DNA from 3 places in the Brucella anthropi ATCC 49188 genome. Region 3 is predicted to be linked to each of the others. Evidence: riboswitches for the same ligand, from Rfam matches in the RefSeq annotation. Region 3 holds a riboswitch; each other region holds the start of a gene.

Region 1 (5,090 bases), on a different replicon from region 3:
AGGCGCGCCCGCCTCACGAATATTGGTAAGGCTCAAGGCCACCCCGCCGCCCCGCTTCGACAATTGCAACGCCGAATTGATTGAGCGCCCGATGGACTCCATATTGTCTTCAACCCGCAGCAGAAAACAGGAAACGAGCTCGCCGCGCTGCTTCTTGCCTGCATTGAGGAAAGTCGGCGTCGCAGGTTGGTAGCGGCCTGCAATGATCTCCTCCATCAGATTGCGTGCCAGCTGTTCATTGCCGCGCGCCAGCGTCAGCGCTACCATGCAGACACGGTCTTCATAGCGCTCCAGATAGCGCTTTCCATCGAAGGTTTTCAGCGTATAGCTGGTGTAATATTTGAACGCGCCGAGAAAGGTCGGAAACCGGAATTTCTTCGCATAGGCTTCGTCGAAAAGATCGCGCACGAAATTGAAGGAATACTGATCCAGTACCTCTTGCTCGTAATAGCCTTCGGTCACCAGATAATCGATCTTTTCCCGCAAGTTATGGAAAAAGACCGTGTTCTGGTTCACGTGCTGGAGGAAATATTGGCGCGCAGCCTGCCGGTCGCGGTCAAGCTGGATTTTTCCCTCGTCATCGTAAAGGTTCAGCATCGCGTTGAGCGCGTGATAATCCAGCCCGTCCAAGGATTTTGACGGTTTACTGCTGTTGGAAGTTACAGCTTGAGGCGCATCCTGCGCCACTGGCTGTGCCTCGCGCTCTCGGATCAAGGTCGTGTCTGCCGTGTCCAAAATCGTTCCATCCCGTTCTTGACATTGCCAATGTCCTCATCGGTTCCCAGAAGCTCGAAGCGGTAGAGATAGGGAACCTGACATTTGGCGGAGATAATGTTGCCGGCGATACAGAAAGCCTCGCCGAAATTGCTGTTTCCCGCGGCAATCACGCCGCGGATGAAAGAGCGGTTGCTCTCATCGTTGAGAAAGCGGATCACAGGCTTGGGGACAGCGCCCTTGGAGCCGCCGCCACCATATGTGGGCGTCACGATCACGAATGGCTCGCGCACCTGCAATCCGCCTGAACCGTCCATCGGGATACGGTTCGACCGCATTCCAAGCCGCTCGACAAACCGGTGTGTATTTTCCGACCGGCTGGAGAAATAGACGATCAGGCTCATGTGACCATAGCCCTCAGGCGAGAGCGCTGATCATATCGGGCCGGAAGCCCGCCCAATGGGATTCACCTGCCACAACCACCGGCACCTGGCGATAACCCATGTCTTGAACGAGATGGAAAGCATCGGCATCGGCGGAGATATCGATGACTTCATATTCGATACCCTGGCGGTCGAGGGCGCGCGTGGTGGCCGTGCACTGGACGCAGGCGGGTTTGCTGTAAACGGTGACGTTCATTTTTTCCTCACTGGAGCATGTCTCCCAAAAGTGGGAACCGGTTTTGGGGTTAAGACATGCATAAAAACAAAGAGATAGAGTATTTCCAACGGTCCGGTTTAAACTGGAATACTCTCGATAGGAGACGCAAAGAGCCGTTCGCGCATCGCAAAATGCGCGTCGAAAGACATGAGATACGGGATCGGCCAGCCGCACGAACAAGCAGCCTGACCACACAAACTATGCCTCGAAGGGAGGATCGGAACCGAAACTGAATAAACTGGACATGGACTTCACCCCGAAGCTATGAGCGGGAAGTTCGGGGCAGCAACCCGTAAGGCAACGATTTGCCACACAAGATTGCGCGCCAACCGGACACCCCGCCCGTGGACGTACTCGTTCAAGGCAGGTCTCCTGGCTCACGGATCAACATTCTGTCCGCCTTCCCAGCCAAAGCCAGTGACGTGATGGACAGAACTCTCCGCTTACAGTTGCGGGGGCAGCTCCGGCATTGCCGCATCCGTCATGGATGAAACGCACCGGATTCCCGTCTTAGCTTTCGACCCAACGAATCGAAAGAACCTAGAACACTATATATAGTAGTCGAAGTTAAAAACTCGTCAATAGATAGTTGGCCGCAAAGCGTGGAATGAACGAAGCGTTCTTCACCCAGCTGGCTTAATCGGTTTCGGTCTGAACTCCGGTTTGATGGCCTTGAGGGCCATGCGATCCACCATTGAGGGGGCAATCAGTTTCAACCAGCGCCCGAATCGCATCTGGCGTGTCATCAACACTTCACGCTTGCGAGCCTGCACGCCTTCCAGCATCAGCCGCACAGCTTCCTCGACGGGCATCATGTCATCTTCGCGCACACCACTTGTTCCCAGCGCACCGCCGCTTGCGCTGTAACCCACCTTGCGAATGTCGGTTTTGACGACGCCCGGATAGACGATGGTAATGGATATACCGCTTGGTTCCAGTTCCGCGCGAAGCGCCTCGCAAAAACCCGAAAGAGCGAACTTCGTTCCGCTATAGGCAGTGCGCCCCGGCACACCGATCAATCCGGCAACAGAAGACACAGCCACGATCCGTCCCTTGCTGGCGGCAAGATACGGAAGTGCTGCATGAATGGGCCAGACGCTACCCCAGTAATTCAACTCCATCAGATCATGCATCCAGTTGAGATCATCTGGTTTGATCTCAGCAAAATTGGCGTGGGCCGACATGCCTGCATTCACAATCAAAGTGTCGATACAACCGAAAGCGGAAACGGTTTTATTGATAAGATCGATACAGGCTGTACGATCTTTCACATCGGTTGGTACCACGAGAACAGAACTGCCCAGTTGCCGCAATTCGATGGCCAGATTTTCCAGCTTTTCAACATTGCGCGCAGCAAGCACCAGAGCAGCATTGGCACGGTCACGCCGGGCAATCTGCCGTGCAGTTTCGGCACCGATCCCATCCGATGCTCCCGTTATGATCGTCACGTCCATGCGAGGCCCTCCCTGCCTATCGATCAGACGACAGGTAAGGTACAGGCAGGCCGATCCATGCGTCTAGCACTTTAGACTTTGCGCGATGGAATGGCTGCTATAACGACGATTATGAATTTCGCGGCACCGAGACCGCAGCGAAAAGACCTGATGCAGCACACCACGTGCTCTATTTGCGGTCAAAGAAGGCTCAATGCAGGCCCTGTGCGATTAGGTGTGGTTGCCGGACTTGACCATCAACCTTCTGGGACCAGCGCCCTGTTGTCCAAGGACATCATCGGGATTTCGCAACGGACATTCGGAAAGCGAGAGACAACCGCAGCCGATGCAGCTCGTTATCTGGTCGCGAAGCTGCATCAGACTGTCGATACGTTCCTGAAGCATATCTTTCCAGGCTTCAGAAAACCGCCGCCAGTCTTCTACCGTTGGCACGTGATCGTGCGGAAGATCCGCCAAGGCCTCACGAATGATCACCAGAGGGATGCCCGCGCGCTGCGCGATCTTGATAATGGCGATGCGGCGCAGCACAGCGCGGTGATAGCGACGCTGGTTTCCTTCCGTACGCCAGCCTTCGATCAGGCCCTTGGTTTCATAGAAATGAACCGTGGAGACCGCCACACCGGCGCGCCGGGAAACATCACCGACCGCCAGGCTTTTCTTGAGACCAGACTGTTCCATATCGTCAAACTCAATCATGCAAACTGTGTAGGCTGCGGCCTCATGGCAATGCAAGATATCTCATAAATCCGTGTCATGTCTCAGTGCGCGATAATTGCGGCGCGCCCATAGCAATGGGCGTGAATGCAACGGCAAATCAGTGTCCGTTACCAGCCCGGCAAAAAGCGTGTGATCCGCCATTGGAACGCTGCCCGCCAATTCGCAATCGATGGCAGCCGAAGCGCCAAAGAGATGCGGCCTGCCAGACGGCCATTCCCCCCATACGCCGATGAGGAAGCGTTGCGCATGCTGTACCTTGCCTGCGAAGGCATCACCGATCATTTCCTGCCCTTCCGCGAGCATGGCAAGCGAGAAACCGCCATCCGCCATGATTGCTGTAGCCAGTGCACTGTCACTTTTCACCGAGACCAGAACCATCGGCGGTTCTGCTGAAAGTGATAAGACTGCGGTTACCGTGCGACCATGGGCCTCTCCTGCATCGCACGCTGTCACCACGGACACGGTGGATGCCATCCGCGACATCGCATCCGCGAACTCTCGTTTCGAAACAGCACCTATTGCGTCGCGATCTAAGTGCAGCACGTTTCTGTTCATCATCTTGCAAACCCTTCGGATTGAATACCTGTGTAGCGCCGGTCGGAAACACCCCGCAGCGTTTCCGACCGGCTATGGCCTTGCGGCGGGATACCCGCTCGGCCACATCGAACTGAAACGAGCACTACTCGGAATGCTGTTTCAGATAGGCAATCATGTTTTCGAGGTCTTTTTCCTTGGTCAGTCCGGCAAAAACCATCCAGGTGCCTTTGACCCTGGCCTGCGGTTTCCTGAGAAAGCTCTTCAGTTCATCCTCATTCCAGACAAGCCCCTCGGCGGCGGCCTTGCGCATCGCGTCCGAATAGGGGTAGCCGGGATAGGATGCGGCTGTTCGGCCCACGACACCGTTCAATGACGGCCCACGCTTGCTCTTGTCAGCCTCGGCTGTGTGGCAGACGGAGCACCGCTTGAAGAGTTTTTCTCCCGCACTAGCGTCATCCTCCGCGCCAAAGGCAGCTGTTGAGACGAAGAGCGCAGCGGGAAATGCCAGGGGAACAAGAAGAAGCGACAAGCGCATGGGCGATACTCCAGATGATCGGCCATGCTTCTCTAGTTCCTCAACCTTGGTTGAGGTCAAGTGCAAATCCTGCTTGTTTCGTCACTTTTTAGAATCCTCATTTGATAAAATGTGCGGAAGTGTTCAGCACGGCCCCACCGAAGCGGTTGCGGCATCGTCATGGATCTCCGCGCAGGAGGTTCTCCGTCCATCCTGCATCCGGCGGAGACGCGAACGTACTTTTCCATGGCGCGCTGTAGCGTCAGGCAGTGCCCGGCAAGCTGCATTAAATAAAACATTCACAAAGTTGTGTGGCTGGCGTCGAAGAACTGGTAAACATTTTCAACCACTTATGTTCAGGCATGTTTCGCTTGTCAGCTTTTAGGGCTTAATTTCAGCGTCTTAGCCGAAGGGAGAAATTGACAGTCTGCCTTTCCATCCTGTATCGATCTTTAGGTTTTGAACATCGTTCAATATATTGAACAATCGAAGGT
Region 2 (5,090 bases), on a different replicon from region 3:
GTCTTCCGCCGACCATGGCGACAGGGCCCCAAGATAGGGCGTTCGCCCGAGTTCGACCGCCTGACGCGCCGTAATGCGCTCGGTTGTTCCCGCCTGTTGCTCGACCAGCGCCAGTTGGCGCGCAATCTCGCGACGACTAAAACTGTCGATGGATGCACCGCAGAGGTTCACTTCGCCAACGCGGCATCTACGAACACCGGAAAGCAAAGACAGAAAGCTGGTCTTTCCCGAACCATTCGGCCCTATGATGCCAAGAAACTCACCTTCCGCCACTTCCAGCGAAACATCGCGCAAGATTTCGACACTGCCCGTCGACCAGCCGATATTGCATGCTGAGAGGATCATGACGACGCCCTCCTTTGTCCAAGCAACAGGGCGAAGGCCGGCGCACCGAACAACGCCGTGATAACCCCGATCGGCAGAACCTGACCCGGAATAATGATACGCGACAGAATATCCGCAACGATCATGAAGATTGCTCCGATAAGGGCCGCCGCGGGCAACAACCTGCCGTGCCGAACTCCGACCACCATTCGCGCCGCATGGGGAATGACGAGGCCTATGAAGCCGACAGAGCCGACGATGGAAACCATGACCGCCGTCATCATGGCGCTGACGCCGATCAGCACCGCGTAGACGCGGCGCACCGGTATGCCGAGAGAAGCTGCGGATTCCGTTCCGAAGGTGAAGGCATCGAGCGCACGCGCATGCCACAGACAGATGGCAAGACCGATCAAACAGGCAGGCAAAGCGAGTGTTACGTCCGGCCAGCGCACGCCGGAAAGGTTGCCAAGGAGCCAGAACATGATACCGCGCGCCTGTTCGGCATTTGCTGCTTTGGTGACGATGAATGACGTCAACGCGTTGAAAAGCTGTGAACCGGCAATACCCGCCAGAATGATAGCGCTGCTGCCTCGCCCCGCCCGCAGCGCCAGCAGGGACACGAGACAGAAAGCAACAATAGCGCCAATGAACGCACCCAGCGAGAGTGTCAGCACGCCAGCGCCGATGCCAAGAATGGCAACGGCGACGGCTCCAGTCGAAGCGCCGGCGGAAATGCCCAGAATGTAAGGATCGGCGAGCGAGTTTCGGAGCAGCGACTGCAGAATGACGCCGGATATTGCGAGAGACGCGCCGCAACATGCAGCGATAACCGCACGGCTGAGGCGATAGCTCCAGACAATCCCTTCATCGATGGGTTCGAGCGGATATCCGGCATTCCACACCCGATTGGCTACGGTTTTCGCAACCACATCGAGTGGTATCGCCGTTTCGCCTATCGCCGCTCCGAGCCAAAGGGCAAGAAGAAGCAGGACAAGCGAAAAGGCCAGGAAGAACACGCCGGAGCGGGTCCTTCCCTTCTGTTTGAAGCCTGTTGTCGCTACCCGCGCCGTCACTTGTTCAGGCCCGAGGCGGCGATATCGGCTGCAAGTGTTTCGATGCCTTCGATCACGCGAAGCGACGTGCTCATCGACTGCGCATCCATGTCGAAGACATGCTTGCCCTTAACCGCAGGCATCAGCTTCGTGACCGCATCGTTCTCGAGAAACTGGTGCTTGACGGCAATGTCGTCAGCCGGATAGCGGCGGCGATCCAGCTTTGCAGCCACGATCATCGAAGGGTTCGATTTCGCAATCGTTTCCCATCCGACCGTCGGCCATTCTTCCTCGCTGTTGATCACATTCTTGATGCCGAGTGCCGAAAGAATATAGGCGGGTGCGCCGAACTTGCCTGCGACGTAAGGATCGGCATCGACCTGCGTGCTGGAGAACCAGACAACGGCAGACAGCTTGCCGCCAGCAGACCCAATTTTTTCGCGCGCGGCCGCTTCGCGCGCCTTCAGGTCGGCGACGAGTTTCTCGCCGCGATCCTGCACATTGAAGATTTCCGCCAGTTCGGTGATTTCCTGATAGACGATATCCATCTTGAAGGCTGCCGTACGAACACCGTCGCCACCGCCGGAATTGTCCTTGCCAACGCAATCGGAAGGCGATGTATAGGCCGGAATGCCCAGTTCCTCGAATTGTTCAGGCTTCGCAACAATGCCGGTCGGGCCGACATGCCACTGAAAATCCGCCGTTACGATATCCGGCTTCTGCGCCAGAACGCTTTCGAAGCTCGGATCGTTATCGGCGAGCCGCTTTACCTTGGCATTCACCTCCTCAAAACCTTTGAGAACAGGCCCGAACCACACTGCCGTGCCGACGACCCTGTCGCTGAGACCAAGGCTGTAAAGAATTTCTGCGCTGCTCTGGCCGACCGCAACCGCGCGGCTCGGTGCCTGCTTGAAGGTAACGTCACGACCGCAATTTTTCAGCGTCAGCGGATATTGCGTTTCCGCTGCCTGTGCAGCCAAACCGCCTGCGAGAAATGCAACCGCACAGAGGGCGGCGCGAAACGGCATCTTGCCGAGAATATTCATGAAAGTCCCCGAAATGATGAGAAAAAGACGCCCTGTCAGCTGGCGGAAAAAATCCGATACGGAAGACGGACAGGCATATCCGGGGACATGTCGAAATCATGCGATGACGATGGAAGGATGCGTCCTGCGACGCGGAAATCTGTCATAACCGGCTCCTGCTCCGGGCATCCCCGCCCGTGACAATGGACAACACTAAACGGCAGGTCTCCTGGCTCACGAATATCTGCTGTTCATCTGCCTTCCCGCGCTTCTCCGGCACAGTGGCATGACGCTTTCAACGTCACGAGGATGAACGGCAATCCGCTTACAGTTGCGGGGGCAGCCACGGTCTTGGCCCCTTTTCGGGTCGTCCTCACCGTGTTCCCTATTAATCCCCTTCGCTCTCGGTCGGGGAACCGTCGTTACACTATTACGTTGACCCGATGTCGCCGTCAAGCAGGTCTCGATGGCTATTTCCAACGCACGGTTTTCAAGCGATTCGAAAGCCCGTTATTTAAATTGCGGCCAAACTATCGTCGCATGCGCTGGCCTATTGAATTTGTTTTCGCTAATCTCCATGTAGTTTTCTCCCGCTAGAGGAGCGGGACTTTGGGGAGGTCCGCCGGGAGGCGGCATACATTCTATTTGGGAGGACATATGCGTAGATTTATTCTGGCCCTGACGTCGGTAGCGGCGTTGGCTATGGCAGGCTCTGCTTCCGCAGAAGACTACAAGGTGCTGGCGCCTGCGGCTCCGGGCGGCGGCTGGGACCAGACGGCGCGCACGATGCAGAGCGCGCTTCAGGACGAAAAGATTTCCGGCAGCGTGCAGGTCATCAACGTTCCGGGCGCTGGTGGCACTATCGGCCTTGCCCAGTTCGTGAACCAGAACAAGGGCGACCCGAGCCAACTCATCGTCGGTGGCTATGTCATGGTCGGCGCTATCCTGACCAACAAATCGCCGGTTACGCTCGACGCCATCACGCCGATTGCACGCCTCACCGGTGAATATGAAGCCATCGTCGTGCCTGCTTCTTCCGACATCCAGAACCTTGGCGACCTTGCGGCAAAGCTGAAGGCTGATCCAGGCTCCGTTTCGTGGGGCGGCGGTTCTGCGGGCGGCACCGATCACATCACCGCTGGCCTCTTTGCCAAGGCAGCAGGCGTCGACCCGACCAAGGTCAATTACATCGCCTTCTCGGGCGGCGGCGAAGCACTGGCAGCCATTCTCGGCAATCAGGTAACCGTCGGCATTTCCGGCTATGGCGAATTCGACGCCCAGATCAAAGCCGGTACGCTGCGCATCATTGGCATTTCGAGCGACGAGCGCGTGGAAGGCATCGACGCACCGACCTTCAAGGAAGGTGGCGTGGACGTTTCTATCCAGAACTGGCGCATGGTGGCCGCTGCTCCCGGCATCACTGCCGAACAGGAAGCTGCCATCAATGCCGATATCGAGAAAATGGTGAAGTCGGAATCCTGGCAGAAGGCTCTGAAAGACAAGGGCTGGGCGGATACTTATCTCGCCGGCCCGGCGTTTAAGGAGCAGCTTGCCAAGGACGTCGCTGCGACTGAAACCATCCTCAAGGAAATCGGCCTCGTCAAATGACAGGAACAGAACCGCAGGAAAAGCGCCGCCCGGAAGGGGCGGCGCCAGATTTCGCCGCTCTTGTCATCGCCCTTGTTCTTGCCGCTGTCGCCATCGCCATTGCCTGGTCGACAACCTATGGAAACGACGTGACGAGCTACTCGCCGGTCGGCCCGAAAACCGTTCCCTATGTCGTCGCAGCCGGATTGTTCGGCCTTGCCATCTGGACCGTATTCGAGGCGCTTCGCGGTGATTTTCCAGAGCGAGAGCATCAGGAGATCGCCCCGATGGCATGGATCATCGGCGGTCTGGCCATCCAGATGCTGACGATGAAGACTGTCGGCTTTTCCTTGTCCACCGGCCTGCTTTTCGCAGCAACCGCACGTGGCTTCGGCTATCGCAAATTCTGGATCAGCGTTCCCGTCGGCATCGTCTTCGCCTTCGTGATCTGGTTCATCTTTGCACGCGGCCTGCAGCTATCGCTGCCGTCCGGCTGGCTCGAACAATTCGTTTAGAGCATTCCCAGTTTTGACTGAAACATTGGAAATGCTCTAAGTCCTTGTTTTGTCGCATTATCCTACGCAAAACCGCTTCGCATTTTTGCTGGAAATGCTTTAAAGGCTCAGTGCCATCATGGATACTGTCGCACTTCTCGCCAACGGACTTCTGGTGGCGCTTGAACCATCGAACCTTCTTTACGCGCTGATCGGTGTCACGCTCGGCACCGCCGTCGGTGTTTTGCCCGGCATTGGCCCGGCGCTGACCGTCGCGCTCCTCCTGCCCGTTACCTACAAGCTGGATCCATCCGGCTCACTCATCATGTTCGCGGGCATTTATTATGGCGGCATGTATGGCGGGTCGACCACGTCGATCCTGCTCAATACGCCGGGAGAAAGCGCCTCCATCGTCACCGCGTTGGAGGGCAACAAGATGGCCCGGGCCGGGCGTGGCGGACCAGCGCTTGCAACGGCGGCCATCGGCTCGTTCATCGCAGGCCTGCTCGCCACTCTGGCGCTTGCCTTCGTCGCACCATGGGTCGTGAAATTCGCCCTGTCCTTCGGACCGTCCGAATATTTCGCGCTCATGCTTCTGGCCTTCATGA
Region 3 (5,090 bases):
ACTGCGCACCAGAATATCCGGCTTCTCGAGCACCAGCTTTTCCAGCGGCAGCGGCGCAGAACCGCTGATCCCTGCCTTGTCGGCCAGATTATCAAGCCCGGCAAGACGCACGGCCTCATCAACCAGCATCCCCCGGCCGGATGTGTAACTGTTGGCATAATAAAGCGCGACCGTCTTGCGACGGATCGGAGGCTGGATTGCCGCCAGAGCAGTTTTCATTTTGTCGATTTCCCGGCTGGCTTCCGCCTGTCTTCCGAGCACCTCGCCCATGCGACGCAGATGATCCTCTATATCGCCGAACGTGCGGGCAGGCGCGAACTCTTCCACACGAACACCCAGCTTGCGCAACAGCCCTACCGTTGCCCTCGACGAGAATGTGCCCGCCAGCACAAGGTCAGGCTTCATCAGAAAGACTTCTTCTGCCTGCGCATGGTTGACCGGCACCTCGCGGGCTTTTGCAGCCATCACGGATAGTTCCGGGTCCTGCGACAAGTAAGAAACCGATCGCAACTGGCCCTCATTGGCCAGCAACAATGCCAGCTGATCGGTGCATACGTTGATGGAAACGACGTGATGGGGAATGTCCCCCGCGTTTGCTGAATTTCGAACGAATAGGGCCAGCCCCGCCGCGAGGCAGAAGCTGGTTATCCAATTTGCGGACGCCCTTTTCATTCTCTGTTCAGCCTCAGAAATTCCGGGTCAATCCGACATTGATGGTGCGCCCCGGCGCAATATAGCCAGAGCTGGTCTGATAGTCCTTGTCAAAGATATTCTCCACCGAGAACTTCAACTGCGATTGCTTGTCGATGGAATAGACTGCCACGAAATCAGCAGTCACATAGTCTCCGAGTTTCTTGCTGTTCGCAGCATCAGCATAACGCGAACCGCCATAGATCACTCTTGCAGTCAGATCGAGCTGTTCAATCGGCGTGAAATTGACCTCCGCCGCAGCCTTGAAACGTTCACGATAAGGAAGATCCTTTTCCGTATCCTCATCAATTGGCTGCTTCAGGTCGATAGAACCCTTGACGCCCCAGCGATCATCAAAACGATGCGCCAGCGTAGCTTCGAAGCCTGTAACCCTTGCACTTGCGACATTGTAAGGCAGATAGGTTGGCGCAGTGCTCATAATCGCATCGCGCAACCATGTCTGATAGAATGCCATATCAAGGCTTGTCGAAGCCGTAGCCTGCCAGTTCAAGCCGATTTCATATGATCGGGACTTTTCCGGCTGCAAATCAGGATTGGCGAAGCCTGGATAATAAAGCTCGTTGAAAGTCGGCGCCCTAAAACCCGTGGCGTAGGATGACCGCAAAACAAGGTCCGGCAGAACTTCATAACTCGTACCGAGATTGTAGGTCACGACATCGCCGAACTGCCCATTATGGTCGTAACGCAGCCCGCCATCGAAGCGCAGCGCCTCATACTCCAGCGAATACTGACCAAATACAGCAGCCAGATCGCGGCTGGTTTCATCATAAGCAACGGTGGTGTTGATCTCCTCGCGATAGGCTTCCACACCAGCGGTCACGGTGTGGTTGACCGTGCCGGTGTCGAAACTCTTCTCGGTCGAGGCAAAAACGCCATAACGCTTGGTTTCAAACCGGTCCGAACCGCTCACGCCTTTCCTGAAGTTACGGCTGTTGTCGATACCGGTGCTGAATTCCAGCGTCGATGACCAATCCGCAGTATGATCGATGCGTGTTCCGATCTTGCCGGTAAATGCGGTACTATCGGCCTGGTTCGGTGATGGTGCCTTGGCATCATACTGATTGCGCCCTCGGCTAAGGAGACCGTCCGCATAAATTTTGCCCCAGTCGAAATCCTTCGACAGCGCAAAGTTGAATGAGCCCTGCAAGAATCCATCGCGATCCGGTTCGTGGCCATAGGCATCCGATGTGGTGAAGTCATATCCTTGCGTGCCGGTTATGGCCGCACCAAAGGCATAGTCAACACCATCATTGCTTCTTCCCTGTATGGTCCCGGAAGCATATCCACCCCATGGATGGCTGACACCGGTAGAAAGACTGCCGCACCAGGAGCGAGCACCGCAGGCTCCGCCTTGCTTGGTGATGATATTGATCACCCCGCCCATGGCATCGGCGCCGTATTGCGCAGAATGAGAGCCCTTGGCAATTTCAACACGGTCGATGGAACTCAGAGGAATGTTCGCAAGCGCAGTTGCTCCGGTTGTCGCCGACGCCGTGCGCACACCATTGATGAGAACAACCGTCTGCTTGGAAGACATGCCACGCATGTAAATGTCCGACGACGAGCCCTGCCCGCCGTTCGTCTTTATGGAGATACCGCTATAGGACTTCAGCAACGATTGGAGATCGGGAGCAGCCGACCGTTCGATATCGGCTGAATCGATAACCGTTACAGATGAGGTCGAGCGCTGCAGCGAAGACGCGCGGCGCAATGGTGTAACCACGATTGTATCGAGGACGACACTGTCAGCACTATTCGGCAGACTTTGAGCAAGCGTCGTGGACGGCAGCGCAAGAACGCTGGCCGATACCAATAAAACAGATGATTTCAAAAGATGCATTTTCCCTCAACCCGCCGAACCGAAGAACGATACCGGCTTTTCCTCGCACCGCAGGTTGAAGTGATAGTGGCACTGAAGGCCCTTCTCCCTGACGGCAACATTTCAACAATGTCACCGCCACGGACAGCCGCGCCTGGACACACCCCGTATCCATGCATGGGTGACCGGATACGGCAGGTCTCCTGACTTCCGGGTCGTCGCTTTCCCTCCGCCTTCCCGAGTGCATCGACTGCTCTCAGTGGCTTTTACCGCTTGCACGGCTGTGGAGGATAGCTCTCCGGTTACAGTTGCGGGGGCAGTCGCGGCATCAACCAGGATGGCTTCACCGTGTTCCCTTTTCATCCGCCTGAACAGCGGAACCGTTTCCTGAGAATTGCGATAGCAACATGGTTAAGGATTCGCAACTCCACTAAAGCACAATCCGGCACAGAAAACTGAATCACATTCGCAGGGAATGGATTCAGCCTCCTGATTTTAAAGAATTTTCCTATCGCAGGAACGCACGGAAACGCTGAAGCGCGAAGTAGAACAGCACAGAGCCAATGACGATCAGCGCCAGAAATTGCGGCCAGACGACACCCAGCCCTGCTCCGCGAAACAGGATCGATTGGGCCAATATGACGAAATGCGTATTCGGCGCTGCCAGCATGATTGTCTGGATGATTTCAGGCATGCTTTCGCGAGGTGTTGTCCCTCCCGAAAGCACCTGCAAAGGCAAAAGCACCAGCATGAGCAACATTCCGAACTGCGGCATCGAACCGGCCGCCGTAGCCAGAAAAATACCAAGGCTGGTCGTTGCGAAGAGCTGGAGCGCAGCACCAACGAGAAACAGCGACACCGACCCATAGATAGGAACGGCAAGCAGCCCCTGTACCACGAAGACCAATGCGAATGCAGAAGCAACCAGCACGACAAGCCCCATGGACCAAATCTTGCTGACCATGATTTCAACCGGCGTCACGGGCATTACCAATAGATGCTCTATGGTTCCGTGTTCGCGTTCCCGAATGAGCGCCGCGCCCGTCAGGATGATCGATAGCATCGTAACCGATGAAATCACATTGTTGATCGCACCAAACCAGCCCTTGTTCAAATCCTGATTGAATCTCGCTCTGAGATTGAGTTCAACCGGCGTTTGTGCGCTACCGCGATAGCGATTGAGGAATTCGCTTACCTCGCTCGACACAATCGACTGCACATAGCCGCCACCGGTAAAGGCCTGGCTCATTCGGGTTGCATCGACATTGAGCTGAATTGTCGGCGAACGACCCGCCAGAAGATCACGCTGGAAATTCGGCGGTATGTTCAGTGCGAAAGTATCAAGCCCCTCATCCATCCGGGCATCCATTTCATAGGATGAAATCAGCTTCGGAGGCACGAAATATGGCGGATAAAATGCCGTCGTGATCCGGCTCGAAACCGGCGACTGATCTTCGTCGACAATCGCTATCGCCGCATTGTTGAGGGTTTCGGGCATTGCTTTCGATGCCGTATAGATCGCAAGCGTAAAGGCATAGACAATCAGGATCAGCAGCATCGGATCGCGCGCCAAACCACGCAGTTCCTTCACTCCAAGCTGGAATATGTTAGATATCCGCATCTTAGCTCGCCTGTTTCTTGAGAAGAACGATAGCGAGCGCCATGAGAACCGGCACCGCGATTAACAACGGCAAAAACGAACCTGCCAGATCGACAAAACCCAGTGCCTTGGAGAAAACCCCGCGAGAAATGGTCACAAAATAAGTCGCGGGATAGATTTTACCGATGAACGCGCCCGCACCTTGCAGCGACGATACGGGGTCAATGATACCGGAATATTGCACAGCCGGAATGAGTGTCAGAAGTGCCGTTCCGAAGATCGCTGCAATCTGGCTGTTCATGAAGGTGGACAGCACCAACCCCATGCCGGTCGCAATTGTGACATAGAGCAGCGCCGCCAGCGCATAAGTCGGAAAACTCCCTGTGAACGGCACCCGGAAAATAAACACCGCAAAGGCTGTCAGCATCAGGAAATTCAAAAATGCCAGCCCGATATAGGGCAACTGCTTGCCGAACAAAAACTCGAATTTCGTCACCGGCGTCACGTAAAAATTGATGATCGACCCCAGTTCCTTTTCCCGAACCACGCTCAACACTGCCAGCATCGAAGGGATCATGAGAAGCAGTAGCGGAATCACTGCCGGCACCATCGCTACGAGGCTTTGCACATCTGGATTATAACGGTAGCGTATCTCCAGGTTGAAACTGCCAACATTCGCCGCATTGCCATAAAGCTCGCGGGCTTTTTGCGTCAGCCAGTTGGCGTGCATGCCTTGAACATAGCCTTTGATCGTCTCGGCACGAGTGGGCATCGCACCGTCAATCCAGGCAGCAACTTCCACCGGGCGGCCGCGCATGACATTTGCGCCGAAATTCGGCGGTATCTCGATAGCCAGACTGATCTCTCCATCGCGCATTCGCCGGTCCAGATCATCATAATCGGTTATGGGAGCCTGTTCAGAAAAATATCGCGAGCCTGCAATCTGCTGCGTGTAATCGC

Evidence for each region. A riboswitch is a leader RNA that binds a small molecule or an ion and turns the genes downstream of it on or off. The one in region 3 is predicted to bind cobalamin.
Region 1: linked by a shared signal. The riboswitch ahead of nrdH (glutaredoxin-like protein NrdH) and the one ahead of OANT_RS09490 (TonB-dependent receptor domain-containing protein) in region 3 are both predicted to bind cobalamin.
Region 2: linked by a shared signal. The riboswitch ahead of OANT_RS20195 (ABC transporter substrate-binding protein) and the one ahead of OANT_RS09490 (TonB-dependent receptor domain-containing protein) in region 3 are both predicted to bind cobalamin.

What each region holds. Positions count from the first base shown of each region.
Region 1 covers NC_009668.1:247,703-252,792, reverse strand. Annotated here, with positions in the region: gene nrdE (class 1b ribonucleoside-diphosphate reductase subunit alpha) at 1-735, opposite strand, end outside; gene nrdI (class Ib ribonucleoside-diphosphate reductase assembly flavoprotein NrdI) at 711-1,118, opposite strand; gene nrdH (glutaredoxin-like protein NrdH) at 1,132-1,353, opposite strand; cobalamin riboswitch at 1,720-1,933, opposite strand; gene OANT_RS15290 (SDR family oxidoreductase) at 1,998-2,828, opposite strand; gene soxR (redox-sensitive transcriptional activator SoxR) at 3,039-3,506, opposite strand; gene OANT_RS15280 (flavin reductase family protein) at 3,567-4,103, opposite strand; gene OANT_RS15275 (c-type cytochrome) at 4,225-4,617, opposite strand.
Region 2 covers NC_009668.1:1,325,940-1,331,029, forward strand. Annotated here, with positions in the region: gene OANT_RS20185 (ABC transporter ATP-binding protein) at 1-345, opposite strand, end outside; gene OANT_RS20190 (FecCD family ABC transporter permease) at 342-1,397, opposite strand; gene OANT_RS20195 (ABC transporter substrate-binding protein) at 1,394-2,422, opposite strand; cobalamin riboswitch at 2,604-2,833, opposite strand; gene OANT_RS20200 (Bug family tripartite tricarboxylate transporter substrate binding protein) at 3,059-4,009, shown strand; gene OANT_RS20205 (tripartite tricarboxylate transporter TctB family protein) at 4,006-4,503, shown strand; gene OANT_RS20210 (tripartite tricarboxylate transporter permease) at 4,622-5,090, shown strand, end outside.
Region 3 covers NC_009667.1:1,916,798-1,921,887, reverse strand. Annotated here, with positions in the region: gene OANT_RS09495 (ABC transporter substrate-binding protein) at 1-672, opposite strand, end outside; gene OANT_RS09490 (TonB-dependent receptor domain-containing protein) at 686-2,551, opposite strand; cobalamin riboswitch at 2,707-2,930, opposite strand; gene OANT_RS09485 (ABC transporter permease) at 3,039-4,151, opposite strand; gene rbbA (ribosome-associated ATPase/putative transporter RbbA) at 4,153-5,090, opposite strand, start outside.